Rhodovastum atsumiense: one gene and its partner. The main gene of each other region encodes a partner of the protein of the gene in region 2 in a complex. Links are inferred from orthologs where the notes say so. Each region holds a gene or a part of one and is shown on either strand. Other genes may lie near its edges.

The links.
Region 1: the proteins of tsaE (region 2) and tsaD are in contact, whole or in part, in a crystal structure (PDB 6N9A), measured with the Thermotoga maritima proteins. The link is inferred for Rhodovastum atsumiense from one-to-one orthologs. Residues at the interface, in WP_004082108.1 of Thermotoga maritima: Leu37, Gly38, Lys46, Lys57, Val59, Lys60, Ser61, Thr63, Phe64, Thr65, Leu66, Met67, Val69, Pro71, Tyr82, Arg83, Leu84, Asp86, Asp88, Phe89, Asp93, Ile128, Asp130, Glu131, Arg134; in WP_004082750.1 of Thermotoga maritima: Cys10, Asp11, Arg49, His50, Leu82, Gly84, Gly135, Gly136, Glu154, Thr155, Leu156, Asp157, Asp158, Ser159, Glu162, Asp165, Lys166, Arg169, Leu170, Tyr175, Lys213, Thr214, Leu217, Tyr218, Gln221, Arg222, Asn324.

Annotation. Positions count from the first base shown.
Region 1 is NZ_OW485601.1:2,143,026-2,149,091, reverse strand. Bases 1-2,906 are described here. They hold tsaD (tRNA (adenosine(37)-N6)-threonylcarbamoyltransferase complex transferase subunit TsaD), read right to left. Parts: upstream 2,054-2,906; coding sequence 947-2,053; downstream 1-946. Other genes in these bases: hemC (hydroxymethylbilane synthase), read left to right, coding at 2,160-2,906; NBY65_RS09755 (23S rRNA (adenine(2030)-N(6))-methyltransferase RlmJ), read right to left, coding at 129-950; NBY65_RS09760 (NAD(P)H-dependent glycerol-3-phosphate dehydrogenase), read right to left, coding at 1-136. Also shown: more of hemC, read left to right, coding at 2,907-3,212; NBY65_RS09740 (uroporphyrinogen-III synthase), read left to right, coding at 3,356-4,087; NBY65_RS09735 (COG4223 family protein), read left to right, coding at 4,084-5,301; NBY65_RS09730 (heme biosynthesis HemY N-terminal domain-containing protein), read left to right, coding at 5,301-6,066.
Region 2 is NZ_OW485601.1:3,023,923-3,029,827, reverse strand. Bases 1,444-4,188 are described here. They hold tsaE (tRNA (adenosine(37)-N6)-threonylcarbamoyltransferase complex ATPase subunit type 1 TsaE), read right to left. Parts: upstream 3,175-4,188; coding sequence 2,713-3,174; downstream 1,444-2,712. Other genes in these bases: NBY65_RS13695 (NAD(P)/FAD-dependent oxidoreductase), read left to right, coding at 3,253-4,188; NBY65_RS13705 (nucleotidyltransferase family protein), read right to left, coding at 1,985-2,716; addB (double-strand break repair protein AddB), read right to left, coding at 1,444-1,988. Also shown: more of addB, read right to left, coding at 1-1,443; more of NBY65_RS13695, read left to right, coding at 4,189-4,287; NBY65_RS13690 (NAD(P)/FAD-dependent oxidoreductase), read left to right, coding at 4,271-5,905. UniProt on the Escherichia coli protein: Required for the formation of a threonylcarbamoyl group on adenosine at position 37 (t(6)A37) in tRNAs that read codons beginning with adenine.

The DNA of each region.
Region 1 (6,066 bases), 880 kb from region 2 along the record:
CGCCATCCACGATGTTTCCGGGATGGCGCGCCCACAGGGTCACGCGGCTGCCGGCCCGCGCCGCCTGCACCGCCAGCGCCGTGCCCCAGGCGCCGGCCCCGATCACCGCCAGGTCTCTCACTGTCGGGTCATTCATCGACGATCCGCGTCACCGCGACGCCCTCCCCGTGTTCGCGCGTGCCCAGGCGCTGCAACAGGGCGCGCAGGATATCGTTGGCTGCCGCCTCGAATTGCCAGGGCGGGTTGACCACCAGCAGGCCGCAGCCGTTCAGCCGGGCCGGATCCAGCGGCTCGCGCAGCCACAGCTCGGCCGCGACCACGTCGCGCAGGCCGCTCTCGCGCAGGGCGGTGTGGAAGGCGCGGACCGGGGCGCGGTGCTTGACCGGATACCAGGCCGCCAGCACGGCGGCGGGGAAGCGGGCATGCGCCCGCCCCAGCCCCGCGGCCAGCCGGTCGAACTCGTCGGGGACCTCGTACGGCGGATCGACCAGCACCAGCGCCCGCCGCAGCCCGCTCGGGGGCGGCAGCAATGCGCCCAGGGCTTCCCAGGCATCCCGATGATGCACGGCGATCCCGCTGCCAGCCAGCGTCCGGCGCAGCGTTGCATGATCCTCCGGGTGCAGTTCGCAGCAGGCCAGCCGGTCCTGCGGGCGCAACAGCGCCTGCACCAGCACCGGCGAGCCGGGATACAGGCCGCACTCTCGTACCAGGGTGACGTAATCGGCCAGCGCCGGCGGCGGATCCTCGAGCAGGCGGCCGATGCCGCCACGCCACTCCCCGGTGCGCTCGGCCGGGCCGGAAGAGAGGTCGTAGCGGCCGATCCCGGCATGAGTGTCGAGCACGAACACGCCGCCCGGCTTGGCCTGCATGGCCCGCAGCAGCCAGACCATCAGGGCGTGCTTGACGCAGTCGGCGAAATTGCCGGCGTGGAAGGCGTGCCGGTAATTCACCGGGGCATGTCCGCGGGCCCGGCCCCGGTCGGGCTCATGTCGGCGGCATCCAGCGGCCAGCGCGGCCGCGGCGCATGGTCCAGCGCGTCGGTCAGCCCGAGGCGCAGGCGTTCGATGCCGACCCAGGCGACCATCACCGCGTTGTCCCCGCACAGCCGCAGCGGCGGCGCGGCGAAGCCGAAGCCGCGCGCGGCGGCGACCCGCTCCAGCGCCGTGCGCAGCGCGGTGTTGGCGGCGACCCCGCCGCCCACCACCATCAGCCGTCCCTCCGGCTGCCGGGCCCGGAACAGCTCGATCGCCCGCGCCGCCCGGTCCGCCATCACATCCACCACCGCCGCCTGGAATCCCGCGGCGATGTCGGCCGCGTCCTGGGCGGGCAGCGGTCCCGGTGGATAGGCGGCGACCACCTGCGCCACCGCCGTCTTCAGCCCGGAGAAGGAAAAGTCGCAGCCAGGCCGCCCCCGCAGCGGCCGCGGGAAGGCGAAGCGCGTGGGATCACCCTGCGCCGCCAGCCGCTCCACCGCCGGCCCGCCGGGCCAGCCCAGCCCGATCATCTTCGCCACCTTGTCGAAGGCCTCGCCGACCGCGTCGTCGATGGTCGAGCCGAGCCGCACGTGCCGCCCCACCCCTTCCACCGCGATACATTGGCAATGCCCCCCCGAGAGCAGCAGCAGCAGGTAGGGGAAGGGCGCGCCGCCCAGCACCAGCCCCGGCAGGCGGGCGGTCAGTGCATGCGCCTCCAGGTGGTTGACGGCGACGAAGGGCAGGCCACGGGCGAGCGCGATGCCCTTGCCGACGCCGCTGCCCACGATCAGCCCGCCGATCAGCCCGGGGCCGCTGCTCGCGGCGATGCCGGCGAGCCCGTCGAAGCCAAGCCCGGCCTGCCGCATCACCTGCCCGACCAGCCCGGGCAGATGCGCCAGATGGGCGCGTGCCGCGATTTCGGGCACCACGCCGCCATAAGTGGCATGATCCGCCTGGCTCAGCACCGCCTCGGCCAGGATCTGCCCATCCGGTGCCAGCACCGCGGCGGCGGTTTCGTCGCAGGACGATTCCAGCCCGAGCACCGGCCCCGGGCGGAGGCGACTCCATCTGTCAGGCACACTTGACTCCTGGACAGCAAAAGTGACAAGCGGATTGGACATGCCGTTCCACCCTTGTACCTGACCGAACTTCCCCTCAGGGAGCGGCTGGTTCTAGAGTAAACACATGAATGAAGCCCACCCCGCCTCGGCGCATGCCGCCCCTCCCGGCAGCAATCCGGCCTACCCACATGGCCATACGGCGCGGGTGAAGCCCCACGCCCGTGACCTGCCCCTGCGGGTCGGCACGCGTGGTTCGCCGCTTGCGCTCTGGCAGACACGTCACTTCCTGGGCATCCTCCGCACCTTCTGCCCGGTGCTCCGCAGCATGGACGTGTTCGAGGAACACGTGATCGCCACCACCGGCGATACCAGCCAGGCCAGCGGGCAGCGCCTTGCCGATATCGGCGGCAAGGGGCTCTGGGCCAAGGAAATCCATGAGGCCCTGCTGGACGGGCGCATCGATTTCGCCGTCCACAGCCTGAAGGACCTGGAAACCGAGATGCCCCCGGGCATTTCGCTGGCCTGCACGCTCAAGCGGGAAGACGCGCGCGATGCGCTGATCCTTGGCCCGCGCTGCGGCGAGGTCGATCCGGCGCATCCCTTCGCCGCCCTGCCCAAGGACGCGGTGATCGGGTCCAGCTCGGTGCGCCGGCAGGCGCAGCTGATGGCGACGCGGCCGGACGTCAAGGTGCAGATCCTGCGCGGCAACGTGCAGACGCGCATCGACAAGGTGCGCAAGCACGGCGAGGTCGACGCCACCTTCCTGGCGCTGGCCGGGCTGCGCCGGCTGGGCCTGGAGGACCAGGTCTCGGTGGTGATCGATTCCGAGGCGATGGTGCCGGCTGCCTGCCAGGGCATCGTCGGCATCACCGTCCGCACCGATGACACCGAGCTGCTGGAACTGCTCTCCGCCATCGAGGATCCCGAAGCGCGCGCCGTCTCCACGGCCGAGCGGGCCTTCCTGGGCGAGCTCGACGGCTCCTGCCGCACCCCGATCGGCGGCCATGCCCGGTTGCTGCCCGACGGCAACCTGCATTTGACCGGGCTGGTGGCGCGCGCCGATGGCAGCTTCATGCTCAAGCGCACGCTTACCGGCGCCAAGGCGGATGCCGCCCGGCTCGGCCGGGAGCTCGGCTGCAGCCTGCGTGCCGACAGCCCGCGCGACATCTTTGCCTGAGGCGGTCTTGCCTCGGGCACCTGCCTTGATCCCGGTCGGATGACCGGATCGTCTGCCTTGTCGCGGGCGGAGGCGTTGCCTCCGCCCGTCTTGCGTTTCCAAGGGTCCCGAGAGGCGGCCCCGACCGGGGCCGGAATGGTGTGATGACAGCAGCGTCCGTTTCCCCGCAACTGAATGGTGAGAGGGCGCTGGTGCTGGTGACGCGGCCACAGCCCGGCGCGACCGAGACGGCGCGCCGGCTGGCCGCCATGGGCTATGAATCGGTGGTCGCGCCGGTGATCGAGGTCACCGCGCTGCCGGCCCGCCTGCCCCGGCCGGAAAAGCTGCAGGCGGTGCTGGTGACCAGCGGCAACGCCCTGCCCGCGCTGACCGGGCACACCGCCCTGCCGTTGCTGGCCGTCGGTGACGCCACCGCGGCGAAGGCGCGCGCGATCGGCTTCACCAATGTGCAAAGCGCCGGCCGCGATGCCGAGGCGCTGGCCGCGCTGGTGGCCCGCAACTGCGATCCCGCCGGCCTGCCGCTGCTGGTGGCCAGCCAGCGTGGCCAGGCGCGTCCGCTGACCCGGGCGCTGCGTGCTGCCGGGTTTACGGTGGTGCACCGCCACGTCTACGCCGTCCAGCCGGTCACCGCCCTGCCGGAACCGGTCCGCGCCGCCTTTACCGAGGGGCGCCTCGGGGCTGTGCTGTTCTTCTCCCCCGCAACTGCTCGCACTTTCGTGACCCTCGCGGCCGGTCTACCGTCGGCAGCCTTCGCGCGTGTCGAGTCGCTGGCGATCTCGAAGACGGCGGCGGCTGCGCTCGCTTCCTTGCCGTGGCAACGTATCCGTGTTGCTTCTGCGCCTAACCAGGATCAACTGCTGGGCCTTCTGTCATGATTGAAAACGATCCCACCCCGGACAAGACGCCCAAGGATCCGCTGCGTCCCCCGGTGCCTCCTGCCGCACCGTCCCGGGTGGAGCCGAAGGCCGCGGACCCGGCAAAGCCGGCCGCCGGCAGCGTTCCTCCGGCCGCCGGCAGCGTTCCTCCGGCCGCCGGCGCCGTGCCGCCGCCGGCCCGGCCGGCGACTCCGGCTACGCCCCCGGTGACCAAGGCCGCCGAGCCGGCCAAGGCGCCGGCCCCGCCGCCCCGTGCGGCCGAGCCGGCGAAGACGCCCGCCCCGCCCAAGGCCGCCGAGCCGCCGAAGCCCCATGGCCACGGCGGGGTCGTGTTCTTCCTGCTGCTCGGCTGGGCCGCGACCGCCGCCGGCGGCTACTGGCTGTGGCAGGAGCAGCAGAAGCTCGCCACCGCCGTCCGCGAGGCCGCGCAGCAGCCGCCGCCTCCGCCGGTGCCATCGGTGCCGTCGGTCGATCCGGCCCAGGTGGCCGCGCATGAAAGCCGGCTGAGCAACCTGCAGCAGCGGCTGAGCCAGCTTGAGCAGCGCCCGGCCCCCGCACCCGTTCCCGCTTCCGGCGGTGTCGCGCCGGCCGCGGATCTGGGGCCGCTCCAGGCCCAGCTGGCGCAGCTTGCGGCCAGGTTGGACAGCCTGCAGGCAGCGCAGAATCCCGCCGCCTCCCAGGCCTTTGCCGACCGGCTGCAGAGCTTCGAGCAGCGCCTCGCCGAGGACGAGCGGCGCAGCCAGGCGGTGACCTCCAGCGCCGCGCTGATCTCGCGCCTGCAGACGGCCACGGCGGCCCTGGACGCCGGCAAGCCACTCGGCGCCATCCCGGGCGCGCCGCCCGAGCTCAGCCGCTTCGCCACCACCGCGCCCCCGACCATGGCCTCGCTGCGCCTGTCCTTCCCGGCCGCCGCGGCCGCGGCCGAGCAGGCGAGCGACCCGCAGGCCGCCGAGAAGACGGCACTCGAACGGATGTGGGACCGCGCGCAGGCGCTGGTGACGGTCCGCCAGGGCGACAAGGTTCTGGTCGGCGCCCCGGCCTCGCGTGTCCTGGCGCAGGCGCGCGCGCGGCTGGATGTCGGCGACCTCGAGGGCGCGGTGATCGCTCTCGACAAGCTGGATCCGCCGGCCGCCCAGGCCATGGCCGGATGGCGTGGACAGGCCCAGTCGCTGCTCGATGCCCGGGCGGCGCTGGCCAAGATGGCGCGCTCCTGATGTTCCGGGTCATCCTGTTCGTTGCCACCGGGGCCATCGCGATTGCGGTGGCCTGGTGGCTTGCCGAACTCCCCGGCACGGTGTCCGCCACGGTGGCGGGCGTCACGATCGAGGCCTCCACCTCGGTCGCCATCGTCGGTGTGGCGGTGCTGATCCTGGTGGTGCACCTGCTGCTCCGCCTGCTGGGCGGCCTGCTGCGCGTGCCGGGCCGGGTCGGCTACTGGGCCGGTCGCCGCAACCGCGCGGCCGGTGACGCCGCGGTCAACCGCACCCTGGTGGCCCTGGCCGCCGGCGAGGCGAACCACGCCAAGCGCGATGCGGAACGGGCCCGGCGCCTGCTCGGCGACACGCCGCAGACCATGCTGCTGGCCGCCGAGGCGCGCCGGCTCGCCGGAGAGGAAAACATCGCCGAAGCCATCTACCGGTCGATGGCCGAGCGCAAGGACTCCGCCTTCCTCGGGCTGCGCGGCTTGTACCGGCAGGCGGTGGCGCGGGAGGACTGGGACGCCGCGGCGGCGATCGCACGCCAGGTGGAGGCGGCCCATCCCGGCGGGTCCTGGCTGCGCGAGGAACGGGCGCAGCTTGCCGTGCGCACCGGCAACTGGATCGACGCGCTGGCGCTGAGCGGGCCGCAGGAACCGGTCGCCGACTTCGCCGTCGCCGCGGCCGCGGCCGAGGCCGATCCGTACGAGGCGGCGCGGCTGGCCAAGCGGGCCTGGAAGGCCGATCCGGGGCTGACCCCCGCGGCCATCGCCTATGCCACCC
Region 2 (5,905 bases):
CGGGCGAGCCAGCGCGCCGGCACCGCCGGGGCACGGTCACGCCGGCGCGGGCAGGACAGCACCACGGTCGGCGCCGAACAGGCGGCCATCAGGAAATCATGCGCGGCCAGCCCGACCACCTCCTCGGTGCCGGGCAGCCCCGCCTTGATGCGCATCGGCCGACTCATCCACGGCCCCGGATCGGTGGCCGGCGGCCAGACGCCCTCGACCAGCCCGCCGAGCACCACCACCTCGGCGGTCTGCAGCCGGGCTTCCAGCAGGCCCCAGATGAAGACACGCGGATGCTCGGCGCCCTCGCGGCCACGCAGGGCGCGACGGCTGCGCACCACCGCGCCTTCCAGCAACGCATCCAGCAGGCCGGGCAGCACCGTGGGCGGCGCATCCGGCAGATGCGCCAGCGCCGGCTGCGCACCGGCCAGCAGCACCGCCAGCGCCTCGCCTTCCTCGTGCGCCCAGAGCCGCGCCGGCCCCGGCAGGGCCTCGCTGGTCGCCAGCGCCTCGCCGGCTTCGATCAGGGCGGCGAGCAGGGTGGCGGGGGGCAGCGCCGCCGCCGTGGCGGCGCGCAGCAGCGGGTCGAGGCAGGTCTCCAGGCGCGCCAGCAGGTCGCGCGCCGGCTCCGGCGCCGCCTGCGCGCGCTGCCGCAGCCCGCCCAGCCCGGCGGCGGGCCGGGGGCCGCGCAACGCTTCCACTTCCAGCAGGCGCGCCGCCATCCGGCAGGCGACCGGCTCCAGCCCCGCCGCGGCGAGCGGATGCTTGAGCAGCCCGAGCAGGGGCACCGGCGCGAAGCGGGAAGTGACCGTCTCGGCCAGCAGGCGCAGGAACACCGCCGGCGGGGACTCGGCCAGTGCCTCGCCGGCACTGTCATCGGCGACCACGCCCCAGCGCAGCAGCTCCGAGGACACCCGTCCGGCAAGCTGCCGGTCGGGCGTGACCAGCGCCGCGCGGGCGCCGCGTCGCTCCAGCGTGTCGCGCAGGATCAGCGCGATCGCCGCCGCTTCCTCCTGCTCGTCGGCCGCTTCCAGACGGAACAGGCCGGTGGTGGCGACCGGGCCGGCCTCGCGCCATGTCGGCAGGGCGGCGGCCGGCAGCAATGCCCGCGCCAGGGTGCGGACCCGGCCGGCCGGCGCCGCCGCCGCGCCGTCCCAGGACACGACATCGCCGCGGGTCGCCCCGAGCCCGGCCAGCAGACGCTGCAGGCCGCATTGCGGATGCGCCTCCCCGATCGCCTCCCAGGCCTCCTGCGGCAAATCGAGATCAAGTCCGGGCAGCACCACCTGCCCGTCCGGCAGCCCGGCGACCACGCGCAGCAGCGCCGCCACCGCGGGAATGCCGGCGGTGGTGCCGGCAGCCCAGACCGGCTCGGCGGGCGGATGCGCCGCCCATTCCGCCGCCTGCGCCTGCAACAGCGCGACCTGGCGGGCGGCCGGGTTGAGCACCCCCTGCGCGGCCAGCCAGTCCGGCCAGTGCCGGGTGACGATCTCCAGGAAGCGCAGCGTCGCCTGCCAGTGCTCGGCATGCGCCGCATCCGCTGCCTGCTGCAACGCCGAGGCGAGGTCGATCTCCGCCCGCTCGGCCTCGTCCATCAGCCGCGCCAGTTCGCGCGCCAGCATCAGCGCCCGGTCGACGCTGCCCGCCCCGCCCTGCTCCGGCGGCAGCTTCATCACCAGCGCGGCCAGCGCCGCCAGCCGCTCCTGAGGGTCGATCGCCGGCAACAGGTCGAGCGCGCCGGTCATGGTCAGCGGCGCCTCGTCCAGCGCGCCGAAGGCGGTGATGCGCGGCAGCACCAGCGCCCGGCCGCCGCTCGCGCGCAGGAACGCCTCGGCGAGCGCGCGGGCGGCGCGGCGGGTCGGCAGCAGGATCAGCCCGCGCCCGAGCGCGTCCCCGCCATGCTCGGCCAGCCAGCGTGCGGCCAGCACGTCGAGGAACGGCACGTCGGGGGGGATGGTCGCCAGGCGCAGACGGCGCGGCGACGCGGCCGCCTCTGTCACTTCGTCTGGCCCGTCCGGCGCTCGTAGAGCATGAACTCGGCCTCGGCGAGGTCGGCGGGGGTGGAGAGGTGCCACCACAGCCCGTCATGCACCAGCGCCCGCACCCGCCCGGCCTCGATGGCGCGGTCCCACAGCAGGTTCATCGAGAACGCTCCCTCCGGCGCGTCGGCGAGCAAGGTGGGAGACAGCAACTGGATGCCGGCGAAGATGTAGGGGACGATCTCCCGCTCCTCCGGCCGGCGCACCATCCCCCAGGGATCGAGGGCGAAATCGCCGTTGCCGACCTCCGCCTGGGTCTGGAAGGTGCGATGCACCAACAGCACCGCGTCGTGCTGCTCCGGGTCCCAGGCGGCGGCGAGCCGCGCCAGCGCCGGCGTCGGCCCGTCCAGCCAGAACGAATCACCGTTGACGACGAAGAACGGGTCGCTCCCCAGCACCTCCCGCGCCGCGCACACGGCGCCGCCGGTATTCAGCAGCGTCTCCTCGCGCAGCAGCACCGGCCGCGGCAGCGCCTCGCGGGCCTGCAGATGCGCGGCGATGCGGTCGGCATGCCACCAGGTGTTCACCACCACGCGCTCCACCCCGGCCGCCTGCAGCCGGTCCAGCGCGTGGTCCATCAGCGGGTGGCCGCCCAGCGGCAGCAGCGGCTTGGCGGTCCCTTCGGTCAGCGGCAGCATGCGGGTGCCGCGCCCGGCGGCCAGCAGCATGGCCGTATGCGGCCGGATCATGCCAGCGCCCCGATGCGGCCGGCCCAGCCCGAGAGCGTGGCGCGGCGGGCCTCCCCCGCCAGCAACGCCAGGTCCACGCCGAGCGCGTCGGCGGGGCGCAGCGCGCCCAGGCGCTGCGGCCATTCCACCAGGACGATGTCATCCCGCATCTCGTCCCAGCCCAGCTCGGTCAGTGCGGCCGGCCCGTCGAGCCGCCAGAGGTCGAAATGATGCACGCGGCCTTGCCTCGTCTCGTAGGTCTGCACAAGGGTGAAACTGGGGCTGGGCACGTCCAGCGCGGCATCGCCGGTGGCGGCGCGCAGGAAGGCGCGGGCAAAGGCGGTCTTGCCGGCGCCGAACGGCCCGTCCAGCAGGATGGCGTCGCCGGGACGCGCCAGCGCGGCGACCGCGGCAGCGAGCGCCGCCGTGGCATCGAGATCCGGCAGCTCGCGCAAAACGGTCGCACTCGGTTCGGACATGGCGGCAATCTGCTCCGGGTTCGGCGTGGCCTCAACTGCCTGCTTGCCTCGGCGGCGCACCAGTCTAGTTTCCGCGCCATGACGCAGCAGATCGAGACCGATGTCGCCATCGTCGGCGCCGGGCCGGTGGGCCTGTTCGCCGCCTTTGAACTGGGCATGCTGAAACTGTCCAGCGTGCTGATCGATGCCCTTTCCGAAATCGGCGGCCAGTGCACGGCGCTGTACCCGGAAAAGCCGATCTACGACATTCCGGGACATCCCGCGATCGAGGCCGGCGATCTGATCGCCAATCTCGAGCGCCAGATGGCACCGTTCCGGCCGGCCACCCTGCTCGGCCGCCGGGTGGAGACGCTGGAAGGGACGCAAGGCGGCTTCACCCTCGGCACCGACCGCGGCGAGTCGATTCGGTGCAAGGCCGTGATCCTGGCCGCCGGCGCCGGCGCCTTCGGGCCGAACCGGCCGCCGCTCGCGGGGCTGTCGGCCTACGAGGGCAGCGGCGGCGTGCAGTACTACGTGCGCCGGCGCGAGGACCTGCGCGGCCGGCGCGTGGTGATCGCCGGCGGCGGCGATTCGGCGGTGGACTGGGCGCTGGCGCTGCGCGGCATCGCCGCCTCGATCCAGGTGGTGCACCGCCGGCCGAAGTTCCGCGCCGCCCCGGAAAGCGCGGCGCAGCTCGACCGCGCCGCCGAGCGCGGCGAGGTGGAAATGGTGATCCCCTACCAGTTGCACGCCCTGCACGGCACCGACGGGAAGCTGGAAGCGGTGGAAGTGGCCGACCTGGATGGCGGCACGAAATTGTTGCCGGCCGACGTGCTGCTGCCCTTCTTCGGGCTGTCGATGGATCTGGGGCCGATCGGCGGCTGGGGGCTCGACCTTGAACGCCACCACCTGAAGGTGACGCCGGCCACCTGCGAGACCTCGCGCCCCGGCGTGTTCGCGATCGGCGACATCGCCACCTATCCGGGCAAGCTGAAGCTGATCCTGCAGGGCTTCTCCGAGGCAGCGATGGCGGCGCATGCCATCCACCCGATCGTGCGCCCGGATGTCGCGCTGCATTTCGAATACTCGACCAGCAAGGGCGTGCCGGCCGGCACCGATGCTGCGCCTCACTGAACTCCGCCTGCCGCTCGACCATCCGCCGGAAGCGCTGGCGGACGCGGTCGCGCGCCGGCTCGGCGTGGCGGAGACCGCGCTGCGCGGCCTGACCGTTGCCCGGCGCGGCTATGACGCGCGGCGGAAAAGCGCGATCGTGCTGGTCTACACGGTGGATGTCGAAGTCACCGGGGAAGCGGCGGTGCTGCAACGCTGCGCCGGCGATCCCCATCTCGGGCCGACACCGGACACCCGGTACCGCTTCGTCGCCCGTGCCCCCGAGGGCTTCGCCCGCCGCCCGGTGGTGATCGGCGCCGGTCCCTGCGGGCTGATGGCGGCGCTGACCCTGGCGCAGATGGGCTTCCGCCCGATCATTCTCGAACGCGGCACCATCGTGCGGGACCGCACCAAGGACACCTGGGGCCTGTGGCGGCGTGGCGAGCTGAACCCGGAATCGAACGTGCAGTTCGGCGAAGGCGGCGCCGGCACCTTCTCCGACGGCAAGCTCTATTCCGGCATCAAGGACCCGCAGCACCTGGGCCGCCGCGTGCTGGAGGAATTCGTCCGCGCCGGCGCGCCGGAAGAGATCCTGTATCTCTCCAAGCCGCATATCGGCACCTTCCGCCTGGTCTCCATGGTCGAGCACATCCGCGCCACCATCGAGGGCCTGGGCGGCGAGTACCGCTTCCGCACCCGCGTCGCCGATTTCGACATCGAGACGCAGCCGGACGGCACGCGCCGCCTGCGCGGGCTGCATCTGGCCAATGGCGAGCATCTGCGCACGGATTGCGTGGTGCTGGCGATCGGCCATTCCTCACGCGACACATTTGCCGCCCTGCACGCGCGCGGCGTGTTCCTGGAAGCCAAGCCGTTCTCGATCGGCGTGCGCATCGAACATCCGCAATCGCTGATCGACCGCGCCCGCTTCGGCAGCTTCGCGAAGCATCCGTTGCTCGGCGCCGCCGACTACAAGCTGGTGCATCATTGCGGCAACGGCCGCAGCGTCTACAGCTTCTGCATGTGCCCGGGCGGGCGCGTGGTGGCGGCCACCTCCGAACCGGGCCGCGTCGTCACCAACGGCATGAGCCAGTATTCGCGCGCCGAATTCAACGCCAATGCCGGCCTCGTCGTCGGCATCACGCCCGCGGACTATCCGGGGCATCCGCTGGCCGGGGTGGATTACCAGCGGCTGTGGGAATCGCGCGCCTTCGCGGCGGGGGGCGGCAGCTACGCGGCGCCGGCGCAGCGTGTCGGCGATTTCCTCGCCGCCCGCGCCTCCACCGCGCTCGGTGAGGTAACGCCGTCCTACAAGCCGGGCACGACGCCGGCCGACCTCGCCGCCTGCCTGCCGGATTTCGCCATCGCGGCGATGCGGGAGGCGCTGCCGCGCTTCGACCGCCAGATCGCCGGCTTCGCCATGGCGGATGCGGTGATGACGGGGGTGGAGACGCGCACCTCCTCGCCGGTGCGCATCCGCCGCGACGCCGACTGCCAGAGCATCAACACGCGCGGCCTGTTCCCGGCCGGCGAGGGCGCGGGCTATGCGGGCGGCATCCTCTCGGCCGGGGTCGACGGCATCCGGGTCGCCGAGGCCGCGGCGATGGCGCTTACCGGCGAGCTGCCCCACAGACCAGAGCCG